DNA from 3 places in the Clostridium cellulovorans 743B genome. Region 3 is predicted to be linked to each of the others. Evidence: riboswitches for the same ligand, from Rfam matches in the RefSeq annotation. Region 3 holds a riboswitch; each other region holds the start of a gene.
What was found. A riboswitch is a leader RNA that binds a small molecule or an ion and turns the genes downstream of it on or off. The one in region 3 is predicted to bind lysine.

Region 1 (4,299 bases), 2.2 Mb from region 3:
ATAACTATATTAGGTAAATGCCAATATAATGCTTTACCTTTTGAAATTAATCAATCTAAAGAAGCAGATGAAAATACAAGACTTAAATATCGATACCTTGATTTAAGAAATCCTAATGTTAAGGAAAAGATTATTTTAAGAAGTAAAATAGTTGCGGATCTTAGAAATAGAATGAACGAACTTGGTTTTTTAGAAATCAATACACCTATTCTTACATGTTCATCTCCAGAAGGAGCAAGAGATTATTTAGTTCCTTCTAGAAACTTCCCAGGTAAATTTTATGCATTACCACAGGCGCCACAACAATTTAAGCAAATATTAATGGCATCTGGATTTGATAGATACTTCCAAATTGCACCATGCTTCAGAGATGAAGATGCAAGAGCAGATCGTTCACCAGGTGAATTCTATCAATTAGATATGGAAATGGCATTCGCATCACAGGAAGATGTATTCAGTATCGTTGAAGAAGTATTACCACCAGTGTTTGAAAAGTATGGTGTTTATAAGACTGCGTCAAAAGCACCATTTAAGCACATTCAGTATACAACTGCAATGGAAGTGTATGGATCAGATAAACCAGACCTTCGTATTGATTTATTAATTCAAGATGCAACTGAAGTGATGGCAGATTGTGGATTCGGACCTTTTGAAAATCAAGTTGTTAAGGCTATTGTTGTTGATAAATTTAATGCAACAAGAAAAGTTATAGATAAAATTTGTGCTGATGTAGAAGTTCAAACAGGAAACAAAGCTTTCTGGTTTAAGCTAGATGAGAATAATGAATTAGTTGGCGGTATTTCTAAATTCTTAGTTGATAAAAAAGAACAAGTTATTGAAGCACTTGGACTAAAACCAGGAGATTTCGTTGGATTAACAGCAGGTAAGAAGCTTGTAGCTCAGAAGACTGCCGGAGTTCTTCGTAAGTTATTAGGTTATGCTTCTGAAACTCATATGAAACAAGATTGCTATGAATTCTGTTGGATTGTTGATTTCCCAATGTATGAAATCGGTGAAGAATCTGGTAAACTTGAGTTTTGCCACAATCCTTTCTCAATGCCACAAGGTGGTATGGATGCTTTAATGAATGAAGATCCTGAGAAAATTTTAGCATACCAATATGACCTAGTATGTAATGGTGTTGAACTTTCTTCAGGTGCAGTAAGAAACCATGACCCTGAAATTATGATTAAGGCCTTTGAACTTGTTGGGTTAGGAGAAGAGGATGTGAAAGCTAAATTCCCTGCTATGTACAATGCATTCTGCTATGGAGCACCACCACATGCTGGAATAGCACCAGGTGTTGATCGTATGATTATGTTAATCACAGGTGAAGAAAGTATAAGAGAAATAATTCCATTCCCAATGAATAAAAATGCTATGGATGTTATGATGGGTGCACCATCTGAAGTTGAACAAAAACAACTTGAAGATGTTCATATAAAGATAGATATTACTGAAGAAGATAAATAAGATATAGTATTTTTGAGCAGAGCAGTACTTATTTGGGGTATGTACTCTGCTCAAAAATTTTAATAATAAGCAATGCAGAAAAAACTTATTGACATATTAACTCGATAATGATACCATACACATAAAGTTTCGTAGAGGTTGCGTTACTCAAGAGTAGACTATAGGATATGTAAGGATAGCTGACTATAGTGGAAAGGGAATAACGCCGAAAGAATTTTATATCCTTAACTATAAGATTCTTGGGGATACGGTTAAGAGCCGTATGACTGTCATCAATATATTTGATGGGGCGCTACATGTACATAATATTTTTTGGTGTATATTTAGGTCGTCCTATTTGGGCGGCTTTTTGCGTTTCGAACAATAAAATAAAAGGGGGACAAAATAATGTCTATTTTCAAAGGAGCAGCTGTTGCAATTGTAACACCATTTACTGAAGATAATCGTGTTAATTTTGATAAACTTGGTGAACTAATTGAATATCAGATAGCAAATGAGACTGATTGTATTGTCATTTGTGGAACTACTGGTGAAGCATCTACACTAACTCATGAGGAACATTTGGAGACAATACAGTATACTGTGAAAAAGGTAAATGGAAGAATTCCAGTAATAGCTGGAACAGGTTCAAATTCTACGGACACTGCAATCTATTTATCACAAGAAGCTGAAAAGATGGGGGTTGATGGGCTTCTTTTAGTTACACCATATTATAACAAAGCAACACAAAGAGGATTATTTGAGCATTTTAAAGCTATTGCAGAATCTGTAAGTATACCAGTTGTTCTTTATAACGTACCAGGTAGAACAGGTTGCAATATACTTCCTGAAACTGTAGTGGATTTAGCGAAGAATGTTAAAAATATCGTAGGTATAAAGGAAGCTAGCGGTGATATTTCTCAAGTAGCAAAGCTTGCTCATCTTGCCAATGGAGAAATTGATATTTATTCAGGTAATGACGAGCAGATAGTTCCATTGTTATCATTAGGAGCTGTTGGTGTTATTTCTGTTTTATCCAATGTTGCACCAAAGCAAACTCATGATATTGTTGCAAAATATCTAGAGGGTGATGTTAAAGCTAGTACTAAAATGCAATTAGAGGCAATTCCACTGGTAGAAGCATTGTTCTGCGAGGTAAATCCTATCCCTGTAAAGACAGCGTTGAACCTTATGGGATATCAGGTAGGTGAACTTAGAAGACCTTTAACGAAGATGGAAGAAGGTAATCAGAATAAGTTGAAACAAGCAATGGAGCAATATGGTATTAAAATGTAAAAGTAAATGTTGGAATAATGCTTATTTATATAGGAAATAAGTTCTATAGAAGTATAGCTAACATTTCAACGAAATTATGGGCTAGGATAAATAACTAAAATTTAAAGTTTTGTATCCTAGCTTTTTTGTGTTTTCGTAAGTTAATAATATGTAAGCTTAATTATTGAAATTGCATCAAAAGTTTATATGTTTGTTCAAAAGTGAACTTATATGCTAGTTTTATTACTTCAAGGGTGGGTAAATGTCCTAATAATGCTATTATATGTCTGGAAAGTTAAGGAGAATTTTTAATATATTTGATATAATTTATTTGTATACAAGTTGTGTTATTGAAGTTACATCAAAAGTATATTGATATATTGAAGAATCAATATAATATTATGAAGTTCTTCGTTAAAACAAATATATTTTTATAAAATAATTTGTCATGATATTTAGTTTGGCGATTTTTTACCTTTGAAGGTAACGTTTCCATTCAAGACATAATATAAAATCTAAAGAATTGTATTAGTTAGAATGAACGCTGTAATCTAGATAATGATAGTTATCATAAATATCTTATATTTAAAATGAAGCTTAGAAAAATTAGCTACTTTTCTAAATTTCAAATAAAAATAATAAATTAAAGTGAGAAAAGTGGGGGAATTTATGAAGAAAAATATTTTAAGAAAAGCACTGGTTTTTGTAGTAACTTCTGCAATTGTTGGTGCAGTGGTTATGTCAAACCAAGTTGCTTTGGCAGCAACTTCTTATGATGTTACTGTTGCCAAAGATGGAAGTGGAAATTATAAAACAATAACAGAGGCGTATAACTATTTAGCAAAGATTAATGACAATAAAAGAAAGACTATCCATGTGAAGCCTGGTGTTTATAAAGAACAGCTTACTATCTCTAAGGCTTATGTAAGTATAGTAGGAGAGAATAAAAATAATACAAAGTTAACCTATAATGTTGCTAATGGAGATGCTAAACCTAGTGGTGGTAAATATGGTTCAGCAGATTGTGCAGCTTTAATAGTTGCAACAAACGATTTTGTTGCACAAAATATATCCTTTGAAAATAGTCATTTAAAGGATACTGGAAATGATGTTCAAGCATCTTGTGTATACACCTATGGAGATAGAGCAACTTTTAATAACTGCAACTTTTATAGTGGACAAGATACTTTATGTGCATATACCTATGGAGTTGATAAATCTAGAGTATATTTTAAGGACTGTTTTATACAAGGAAGTGTTGATTTTATTTGGGGAGGTGCTATTGCTTTCTTTGAAAACTGCACATTAAATCAGTTAAGAGATGGTGGTATGTATACAGCTGCTAACACACCTCAAGGGCAAAAGTATGGTTACGTATTTTCAAATTGTACCTTAACTGCTAATGGAGATGCTAATTATACAGCAAAAACTAATCCAAGTTGGAAAAAACCTTCTACGGTATATCTTGGAAGGACTTATGGAGATTACTGTCATGTATCCTATATAAACTGCAAGTTAAATGCTCCGGTTAATCCAGTTGGATGGTTAAAAATGAGCAATAGAAATGTAAAT
Region 2 (4,299 bases), 1.7 Mb from region 3:
GCAACTGGGGAGAAAGTACATATAATAAACTATTACCTACTCTTATTTCTGATTGGCGTAAAAACTTTGGTATAAAGGAACTTCCATTTATACTTGTTCAAATATCAGCTTATGGAACTCTTCAATCTGAAACGAATATAGTTCAGAATTGGAATGGTTTGGCGGAGATTCGTGAGGCTCAGCTAAAGACTATGTTAAGTGATAAAAATGTAGGTTTAGTTGTTACCACAGATGTTGGAGATCCGGCGAATATACATCCAACCAATAAGCAGGATGTTGGGTTGAGAGCTGCTTTAAGTGCTGAGAAAAAAGTGTACAACCAAAATATTATTTATTCTGGACCTATATATAAATCAATGGTGGTAGAAGGAAATTCTATAAAAATAAGTTTTGATTCAATAGGTAGTGGATTAATGGTGGGTTTAAAACAAGGCTTAACACCGGCTGTAGAAGTGAAGGATGGTAAATTAACAGGCTTTGCTATTGCAGGTTCTGATAATGTCTTTTATTTAGCGGATGCTGTAATCAGTGGAGACACTGTAGTGGTATCATCAAGTAAAGTAACTAACCCTACAGCAGTAAGATTTGGCTGGGCTGATTCACCAGTTACTAATCTTTATAATAAAGAAGGATTACCTGCTTCGACCTTTAGAACAGATACAACTTATATAAGAGTAGCAGAGGATATACCTACAGTTTTATATGGAGATATAAACAAAGATGGAAAAGTTAATGCTTTAGATTTTGCATTATTTAAAAAGTTCCTGCTAAGTTCATCAGGTACATATGATACAATTTTAGATCTTAATAAGGATAATTCCGTAAATGCCGTGGATTTTGCTATCTTGAAAAAGTATTTACTTGGAGGTATAAGTAGTTTACCATATGTGAAATAGTTACGGGTATTGAAAACTAAATCATTATATATATTTAAAGGACTTACTATCAAAAGTAAGTCCTTTATAATGCCACTAAGAGAAATGTAGCATAGGAATTATATTTCATTATTTCACTGAATTCTGAGAAGCAGTTTCTTCCATTTCAAGGTCTACATCTTCAAGCTTTATGACAGTTGTTTTATGTTTTAATTTATAGTACGACCACAAACCAATAAAGATAGGTAATCCTATATAAGAAGCGATTACACCACTCCAATCAATTGTATCTGCATCAAAGTAGCTAATCCCTTGACCAAAGATTACGATTATACAAAGTATTAATGCAATGATTGGCCCTAATGGGAAGAACTTTGCTTTATAAGTTAGTTTATTTATATCTCGACCTTGAGCAACAAAAGCTTTACGGAAACGATAGTGGCATAAAGCAATTCCAGCCCATGCAATAAAGCCAGCAAGACCTGAAGCAGCTACAAGCCACACATATACAGTGTTTTCAGCATAAAGTCCTGTTAGGAAACAAGCTGAAGCAATAACTGTAGTTAAAATTAATGCGTTGATTGGAACTCCTCTTGAGTTTAACTTTCCTAAGAAACTAGGAGCCCTTCCTTCTTTAGCCATTGCATAAAGCATTCTAGTAGAAGCATACATACCAGAGTTACCACAAGATAATACGGAAGTTAATATTACTGCATTCATTAAAGAAGCAGCGGCAGCAATTCCAGCTTTTTCGAAGACCATTGTAAATGGACTTACATCTACTCCAGCTTGTGTATAAGGTATAATTGCACCTACAACAAAAATTGTTCCTAGATAGAAAATTATAATTCTCCAAAAGATTGTATTAATTGCTTTTGGGATTGTTTTACCAGGGTTTTCACTTTCACCGGCAGCAATTCCAACTAATTCAGTACCTTGGAAGGAGAAGCCGGCAATTAAGAAGATTAAGAAAATCGATTTAGGCCCTCCAACAAATGGAGCTTCATCTATTGTAAAGTTACGAAGACCAATGGATTCTCCTCCTAAAATTCCAACAATAGTAGCAGTACCTATTACTAAGAATATAATTACTGTGATTACCTTTATTCCTGCAAACCAATATTCTGATTCACCATAGGCTTTTGCTGATAATAAGTTAAGAACTACAATTATTACTAAGAATAAAACACTCCAAATAATACTTGGTACGTCAGGAAACCAATATTTCATAAGTAAAGCTCCTGCGACCATTTCAGCAGCAACAGTGATTGCCCAGTTGTACCAAAAATTCCAACCTAATGCAAAACCAAGAGCTGGATCAATAAATTTAGAGGCATAGGTTTCAAAGGAGCCTGCAACAGGCATAAAAGTAGCCATTTCTCCTAAGCTCGTCATTAAAAAATAAACCATTATGCCAATACAAGTGTAAGCAACTAGAGCGCCACCAGGACCAGCTTGATGAATAGTATCCCCAAGTGCAAGGAAAATTCCTGTTCCAATGGCACCACCCATAGCAATCATGTTCAGATGTCTTGATTGCAGTGTTCTTTTTAATTCAGGTGAATCTGAATTTTTTTCATTTGTTATGTTCATGTTTATCCTCCTTATCGGTAGTTTTTCCGATAAGCGAATTACTGAAGATAGAATAAAAAAATACCCTGAGGCTACACTCAGGGTATTTAAGCATGTTTGCATACATAATATACAAACAAGTTTATCATACAAAGAATAATAGCTCTCCACAAATAAGTTTGTGACAGTCTTACATATATTCTATGTAAAACCAGTAGTACAACCTTAAAGCGATTAGTTGCATACTTCGGCGAAATTTCCTTTCAAACTGCATCATCGTGCTTAGCTCCACAGTTTTACTATTAAAGTTCGCGCCTCTATCTCAGATATTCACTTATAAATAAATACAGCATACACTATATTTCGATAAAGGTAAACTATCTTAAAATCAGTTGGATTATAGAATAATATTTTAAATTTTATAAAATGCATAAAAAAATAACTATTTTTTAAAAATATAAAGTTACTTATTATAAAATATCAAATTTACTGCATAAATTATACGATTTTATCAAAATGCATAAATAATCTTATAAACCCCAATATGCAAAGTTTTTATATAGACTCTTTTGTTTTCTCGCTTTGCAATTTTATAAGAGAAAAAACTAGTGCGCCTAATATTGCAGACAATATAGAAGCAATAATAATACTTATTTTAGCAGCGGACAACATGGCTTCATCTGAAAAGGATAAGGAAGCAACAAAGATAGACATAGTAAATCCAATACCTCCAAGTACGCTGGCACCATATAAATGACGTTTAGTTACTTCATGGGGAAGTTTTGCTATTTTAAGTTTAACCAAAATATATGAAACTCCAAAAATACCTATTTGTTTTCCAATAAATAGACCAAAGATAACGCCTAAGCTGACTGGTGTTAATATGATTGTCGAAAGAATATTAATATCAACAGTTATACCAGAGTTAGCTAATGCAAAGATCGGCATAATTACAAAGGAAGACCATGGCGTTAAAGTCTCTTCAAGTTTGTATAAAATTGAAGTTTCAAATTCAGCATCATTCTTACCAGAAGGCAACACCATCCCAAGCAGCACACCAGCAATGGTTGCGTGTATCCCTGATTTCAATAAGCAAATCCATAAAAGTATACCTCCGATAATATAAATAGGTACAAAATTAACATTAAGTTTATTAGCAAGTATAAGAGTCGCCAAAATAATTAGGGCAATAATAAAAGCAGTCCAGGAAATTTGGCTAGTGTAAAATATAGCAATTACAATAATAGCACCTAAATCATCAACTATAGCTAAAGCAGTAAGAAATACGACTATTCCTTTAGGAGCTTTTTTTCCTACTAAAGCAAGTATTCCTAAAGCAAAAGCAATATCTGTTGCCATTGGAATTCCCCATCCAGTTATAGTAGGTTCTTTATAATTAACCAACGCATAAATAATCGCTGGAACAATCATACCTCCTATTGCAGCGGAGATAGGGAGTATGGTCTTTTTAAAAGATTTAAGTTCTCCAAACAGTATTTCTCGTTTAATTTCCATACCAACTACTAAGAAAAATATGACCATTAATCCATCATTAATCCAGTGAAGCACTGACATAGATAAAGAAAATTTCTTGTAGCCGATAGTAAGATAAGTATGAAGAATATCATTATATTTTGTAGCAAAACTAGAATTTGCAATAATCATTGCTATTATTGCACAAAGTAGTAGAAGCAAGCCACTAGAAGCTTCATTCTTAAAAAACTTAGAAAATAGGTTTAATTTCTTATGATATTTTGTATTTTTCATATGTGTTTTCCTCCATATATTATATTTCCCTAAAACCTCAGTTAAAATAAAAGCGTTTAACTAAATATGATTCTTTATGAAACTT
Region 3 (4,299 bases):
AATAACAGGCTTTTTAGAGGAAGAAAGCTTTTAAAGGAAAATTTAGCTTTGATGAAAGGGGAGGTAGTTTAATATGTCGGACAAACTTTATGAGGAATTTAATAATATTTCTTTTGATGAAGCAGAATTTGATTTAATAGAAGATGCTTTAACAGATGTGGAAATGAAAACTCTTAAAAACAATCTAAAGAAAAGAATTTATAAAAAGAAAAGACGGCATATTAAAACTGCTGCTTCAATTGTGATAACGGCTATTGTAGGGGTAACTTTAATAACACCAACTTTTGCTGAGGCTGTAGGACAATATATCCCTGCTATGGAGGCTGTTTATGAAAAGTTAGGTTATTATCAAGAATATAAGGAATTTTCACAGTACATAGGTGAGAGTAAGGAAGATGAAGGATATACCTTTACAATAGATAGACTTGTAGCTGACAGTGATACAGTTTTAATTGGAGTGAAAGTCAGTAAGCCAGGACTTAATGCAGTAAAAAAGGACATTCGTAAGAAATCTGATTTTATGATGACTGCTGACCTTATAGGTGGGAAGGAAGGTACAATTATGAGTGGTGGAATATTTGAGGAAGTGCTAGATGAAAATACTTCTATTGTAATGGTAGAATGTGATACAGCCCCAGGAAAAGAATTACCTAAGAGGTTTGCTATGATGGTGAATATTCACAATATGTTTGAAAGTAGTTTAAATGTGAATTTTGATTTACCTGTGTCGCGAGAAAAGATACAAAAGGAAACTATAATTAAAAAGAACTTAGGAGAAAGCAATATCGGAGATGGGTTTAAAATTAATTTGAAAGAATTGAAGGTTAGTCCTATAAATACTAGTATAAAATACTCTTATGAAGGAGAATCGACTCAAGAAAAATGGATTAACTTTTATGCTTATGATGACAAGGGGAGAATATACGATTATTCAAGTGGCAGAGCAGATGATAGTGGGTATAGAATAAATGTTTTAGAAAAAATTAATAAAGAAGCTAAGAAACTTTATATCATTCCATATATGCAAATTATCAATGAAGGGGAATTTGATAATGAAAAATACGAGGATTTAGATTTCAATAATACGTTTTTCAAAATAGATACAATAAGAGAATTTGACTTCAAAGATGAAGGAATAGTTAATTTGTATAAGATAGAAAAAAATTCGAAGAGTATTAAGTTTTACTATAATATTATAAAGGGAGAAGGTGAACTAGATAAAGGATATAGAATATGGCTATTCGAAAATAATGGGGATAGGATAGAGGATAAAAAAGTTGTAGCTATGAAAAATGCAAAAATATATAAACTATTTACAAGTGAGGATAATAGCTATTGCCTTGAATAGGACAATATAGATACTAATAAGAATTATGTATATTCAGTTCAAAATATATTACCTTTCAAATATATTGAAGGAAATCAAATAGAAGTAGATTTGAAATAGCTTATTTTTCCGTGAGATTTAATAGTTTTAAGTTGTTATAAGCGCAGTATATGTTAGTCTTAGAGATAACTGAATCTTATAATATATATGTAACAAATGAAATTATAAGGTTTAGTTTAAATTGATATCTAATTAAGTAAAGTATATAAGTATTGTATTATAGATATTAACATGATAGAATAATAAAAAATCGAATATTTCAAGACCTAGGGTAGAGGTGCGGTGTCTATCAGTAGCTGTTATTAGTCGGCAGACGTTTTAGCAACAGTGAAAGGATTCATCGCCGAAGGAAACAAGCTTTTGCAGAAGCCTTTCCTGGCAGTGCACATAAGATGTGTAATGTTGTCACTTTTATTTAAAAGTGGAGAGCTACAAGGTTCACGAAGGTTTCAATATAAAATTTATATTGTAGCTAAGGTGTGCCTTGGCTACAATTTTTTTATATACTTTTATAAAATTCAGCATAAAATGAATATTGTATAAAAATTGAGCAAATAGCAGTTGGGAATTAAATATGAGACTTTTTCAAAATAGAAATAGATAGTAATAAAAATTAAAAGATTCCTATTATTATTTATGTTGAAGAGGTGAAGAAATGGCAATTGTAGTACAGAAATATGGAGGTAGTTCCGTAGCTACTGCTGAAAAAATTAAAAAGATAGCAGATACATTGATAAAAAGAAAAAGCAAAGGAGATAAACTAGTAGTTGTAGTTTCTGCTATGGGAGATACTACGGATGATTTAATTAATCTTGCAAAAGAGATTTCTCCAAATCCTGATAAAAGAGAATTAGATGCACTTTTATCTACTGGAGAAATGATGAGTTCAGCTTTACTTGCAATGGCTTTAAAGGAAAAGGGTGTTGATGCTGTTAGTTATACTGCATACCAAATAGGTTTAGAGACTACAGGTAATTACGGAAAATCTTTAATAAAAGATATTAATGATAAAAAAATAAAAGAAGCTTTGAATAAAGATAAGATAGTTATAGTTGCAGGTTTCCAAGGAGTAAATGAAGAGGGAAACATAACAACTTTAGGAAGAGGTGGCTCAGATACTACTGCCGTTGCTATAGCGGTTAAACTTAATGGTATTTCTGAGATATATACAGATGTTGATGGAATTTATAACTGTGATCCAAGAAAGTATGTAAAAGCAAAAAAGATACCACAAATAGATTATGAGGAAATTCTAGAATTAGCTAGCTTGGGGGCTCAAGTTATGCATTCAAGAAGTATAGAGTTGGCACAGAAGTATAATATTCCAATTTATGTGGGCTTAGCAAACGGTGAAATGAATGGAACACTGATTACGGAGGTTGTTAATATGGAGACTAAACCAATAACAGGAATAGCTACTAGTGATGAGGATGTAGCCATAACATTAGAAGGATTAGATGCAAAAATGAATATAATATCAAGGCTTTTTGGAACAATTGCAGAAAGAAAGATTTCTATAGATATGATAAGTCAAAGTGCACCAGTAAATGGTATGGTGACGGTATCCTTTACTATACCAAAGGATGACCTAAATGAGTGCATGGATATATTAAAGAAGGCTATTGATGCAAAACACATTTTTATAGATACAGATATAACTAAGTTATCAATGGTTGGTATAGGGATGAAGAATACTTCAGGAGTCGCGGCAAAGGTATTTCAAATTTTCGCAGAAGAAAATATTTCTGTTAAGATGATAACAACATCAGAAATCAGAATTACTTGTGCGATATATCAAGCTGATAAAGAAAGAGCTATTAAGCTTATTGTTGAAAAGTTTAATCTGTAATGACACTGATTAAAATAAATGGTAAAATGTTAAAGGGTAAAACAATAATGAAGGTAGAAGATTGTAGATATACAAAGGTTTCACCGTGAAAGGGGCTAAAAATATGAAATTGTTAGGAACTATGGAGGTTCGTGATAACGAATTATACATTGGTGGTGTCGCTTCAACAGAACTTGTTAAAAATTATGGAACGCCATTATATGTTATAGATGAAAAGCTTGTTAGAAATACTTGCAAAAGCTATTATGATGCTTTTAAGGTTAAAGAGGGAAAAAACAGAGTAGCATACGCTGGAAAAGCTTTTTTACCTATGGAGATGTGTAGAATTATAAATGAAGAAGGACTTTGCCTTGATGTAGTTTCTGGAGGGGAATTATTTACTGCTTATAAAGCTGGTTTTCCATTAGAGAAAGTGTTCTTTCACGGAAACAACAAGTCACATGAAGAGATTAAATTGGGGATAAATCTTGGAGTAGGAACCTTTGTTGTGGATAATTTATACGAGATAGAGCTTATAGATAAATATGCAAAGGAAAAAAATGTGGTCCAAAATATATATTTTAGAATCACTCCAGGTATTGAAGCTCATACTCATGATTATATTCAAACAGGACAAATCGACTCTAAATTTGGATTTACTATAGACAGTGAAGCATTGGATTTTGCTATAAAGACTGCTAAGGAAAAAGAAAATATAAAGCTTATAGGTATTCATGCACATATTGGTTCACAAATCTTTGATATCGAACCTTATGGAGATTTAGTAAGATTGATGTTTACTCTTGCAAAACGTATAAGAGATGAGTTTGATATAGATATAACAGACGTTGACCTAGGTGGTGGAATAGGAGTTTACTATACTGATGAAGACGAGCCAAAGTCAGCTCAGCAGTTCTGTGAGACAATAGTTAATAAAGCTGAAGAAATAGCTAAGGAACTTAGAATGGAGGTTCCTAGATTAGTTATAGAGCCAGGTAGATCAGTAATCGGTAATGCAGGAAGTACATTATATACCATTGGAGCTATCAAATCAGTACTAGATATAAGAAAATATGTTTCTATA

Region 1: it holds a riboswitch for lysine, as region 3 does, so the genes downstream of both, dapA (4-hydroxy-tetrahydrodipicolinate synthase) here and CLOCEL_RS03265 (aspartate kinase) in region 3, are expected to answer to the same signal.
Region 2: it holds a riboswitch for lysine, as region 3 does, so the genes downstream of both, CLOCEL_RS18000 (amino acid permease) here and CLOCEL_RS03265 (aspartate kinase) in region 3, are expected to answer to the same signal.

The regions. Positions count from the first base shown of each region.
Region 1 covers NC_014393.1:3,820,943-3,825,241, reverse strand. The annotation lists gene aspS (aspartate--tRNA ligase) at 1-1,473, shown strand, start outside; lysine riboswitch at 1,598-1,776, shown strand; gene dapA (4-hydroxy-tetrahydrodipicolinate synthase) at 1,861-2,748, shown strand; gene CLOCEL_RS15600 (pectinesterase family protein) at 3,397-4,299, shown strand, end outside.
Region 2 covers NC_014393.1:4,379,876-4,384,174, reverse strand. The annotation lists gene CLOCEL_RS18005 (CBM35 domain-containing protein) at 1-896, shown strand, start outside; gene CLOCEL_RS18000 (amino acid permease) at 1,005-2,468, opposite strand; lysine riboswitch at 2,600-2,775, opposite strand; gene nhaA (Na+/H+ antiporter NhaA) at 3,003-4,214, opposite strand.
Region 3 covers NC_014393.1:788,938-793,236, forward strand. The annotation lists gene CLOCEL_RS03255 (sigma-70 family RNA polymerase sigma factor) at 1-72, shown strand, start outside; gene CLOCEL_RS03260 (DUF4179 domain-containing protein) at 74-1,348, shown strand; lysine riboswitch at 1,652-1,827, shown strand; gene CLOCEL_RS03265 (aspartate kinase) at 2,043-3,236, shown strand; gene lysA (diaminopimelate decarboxylase) at 3,340-4,299, shown strand, end outside.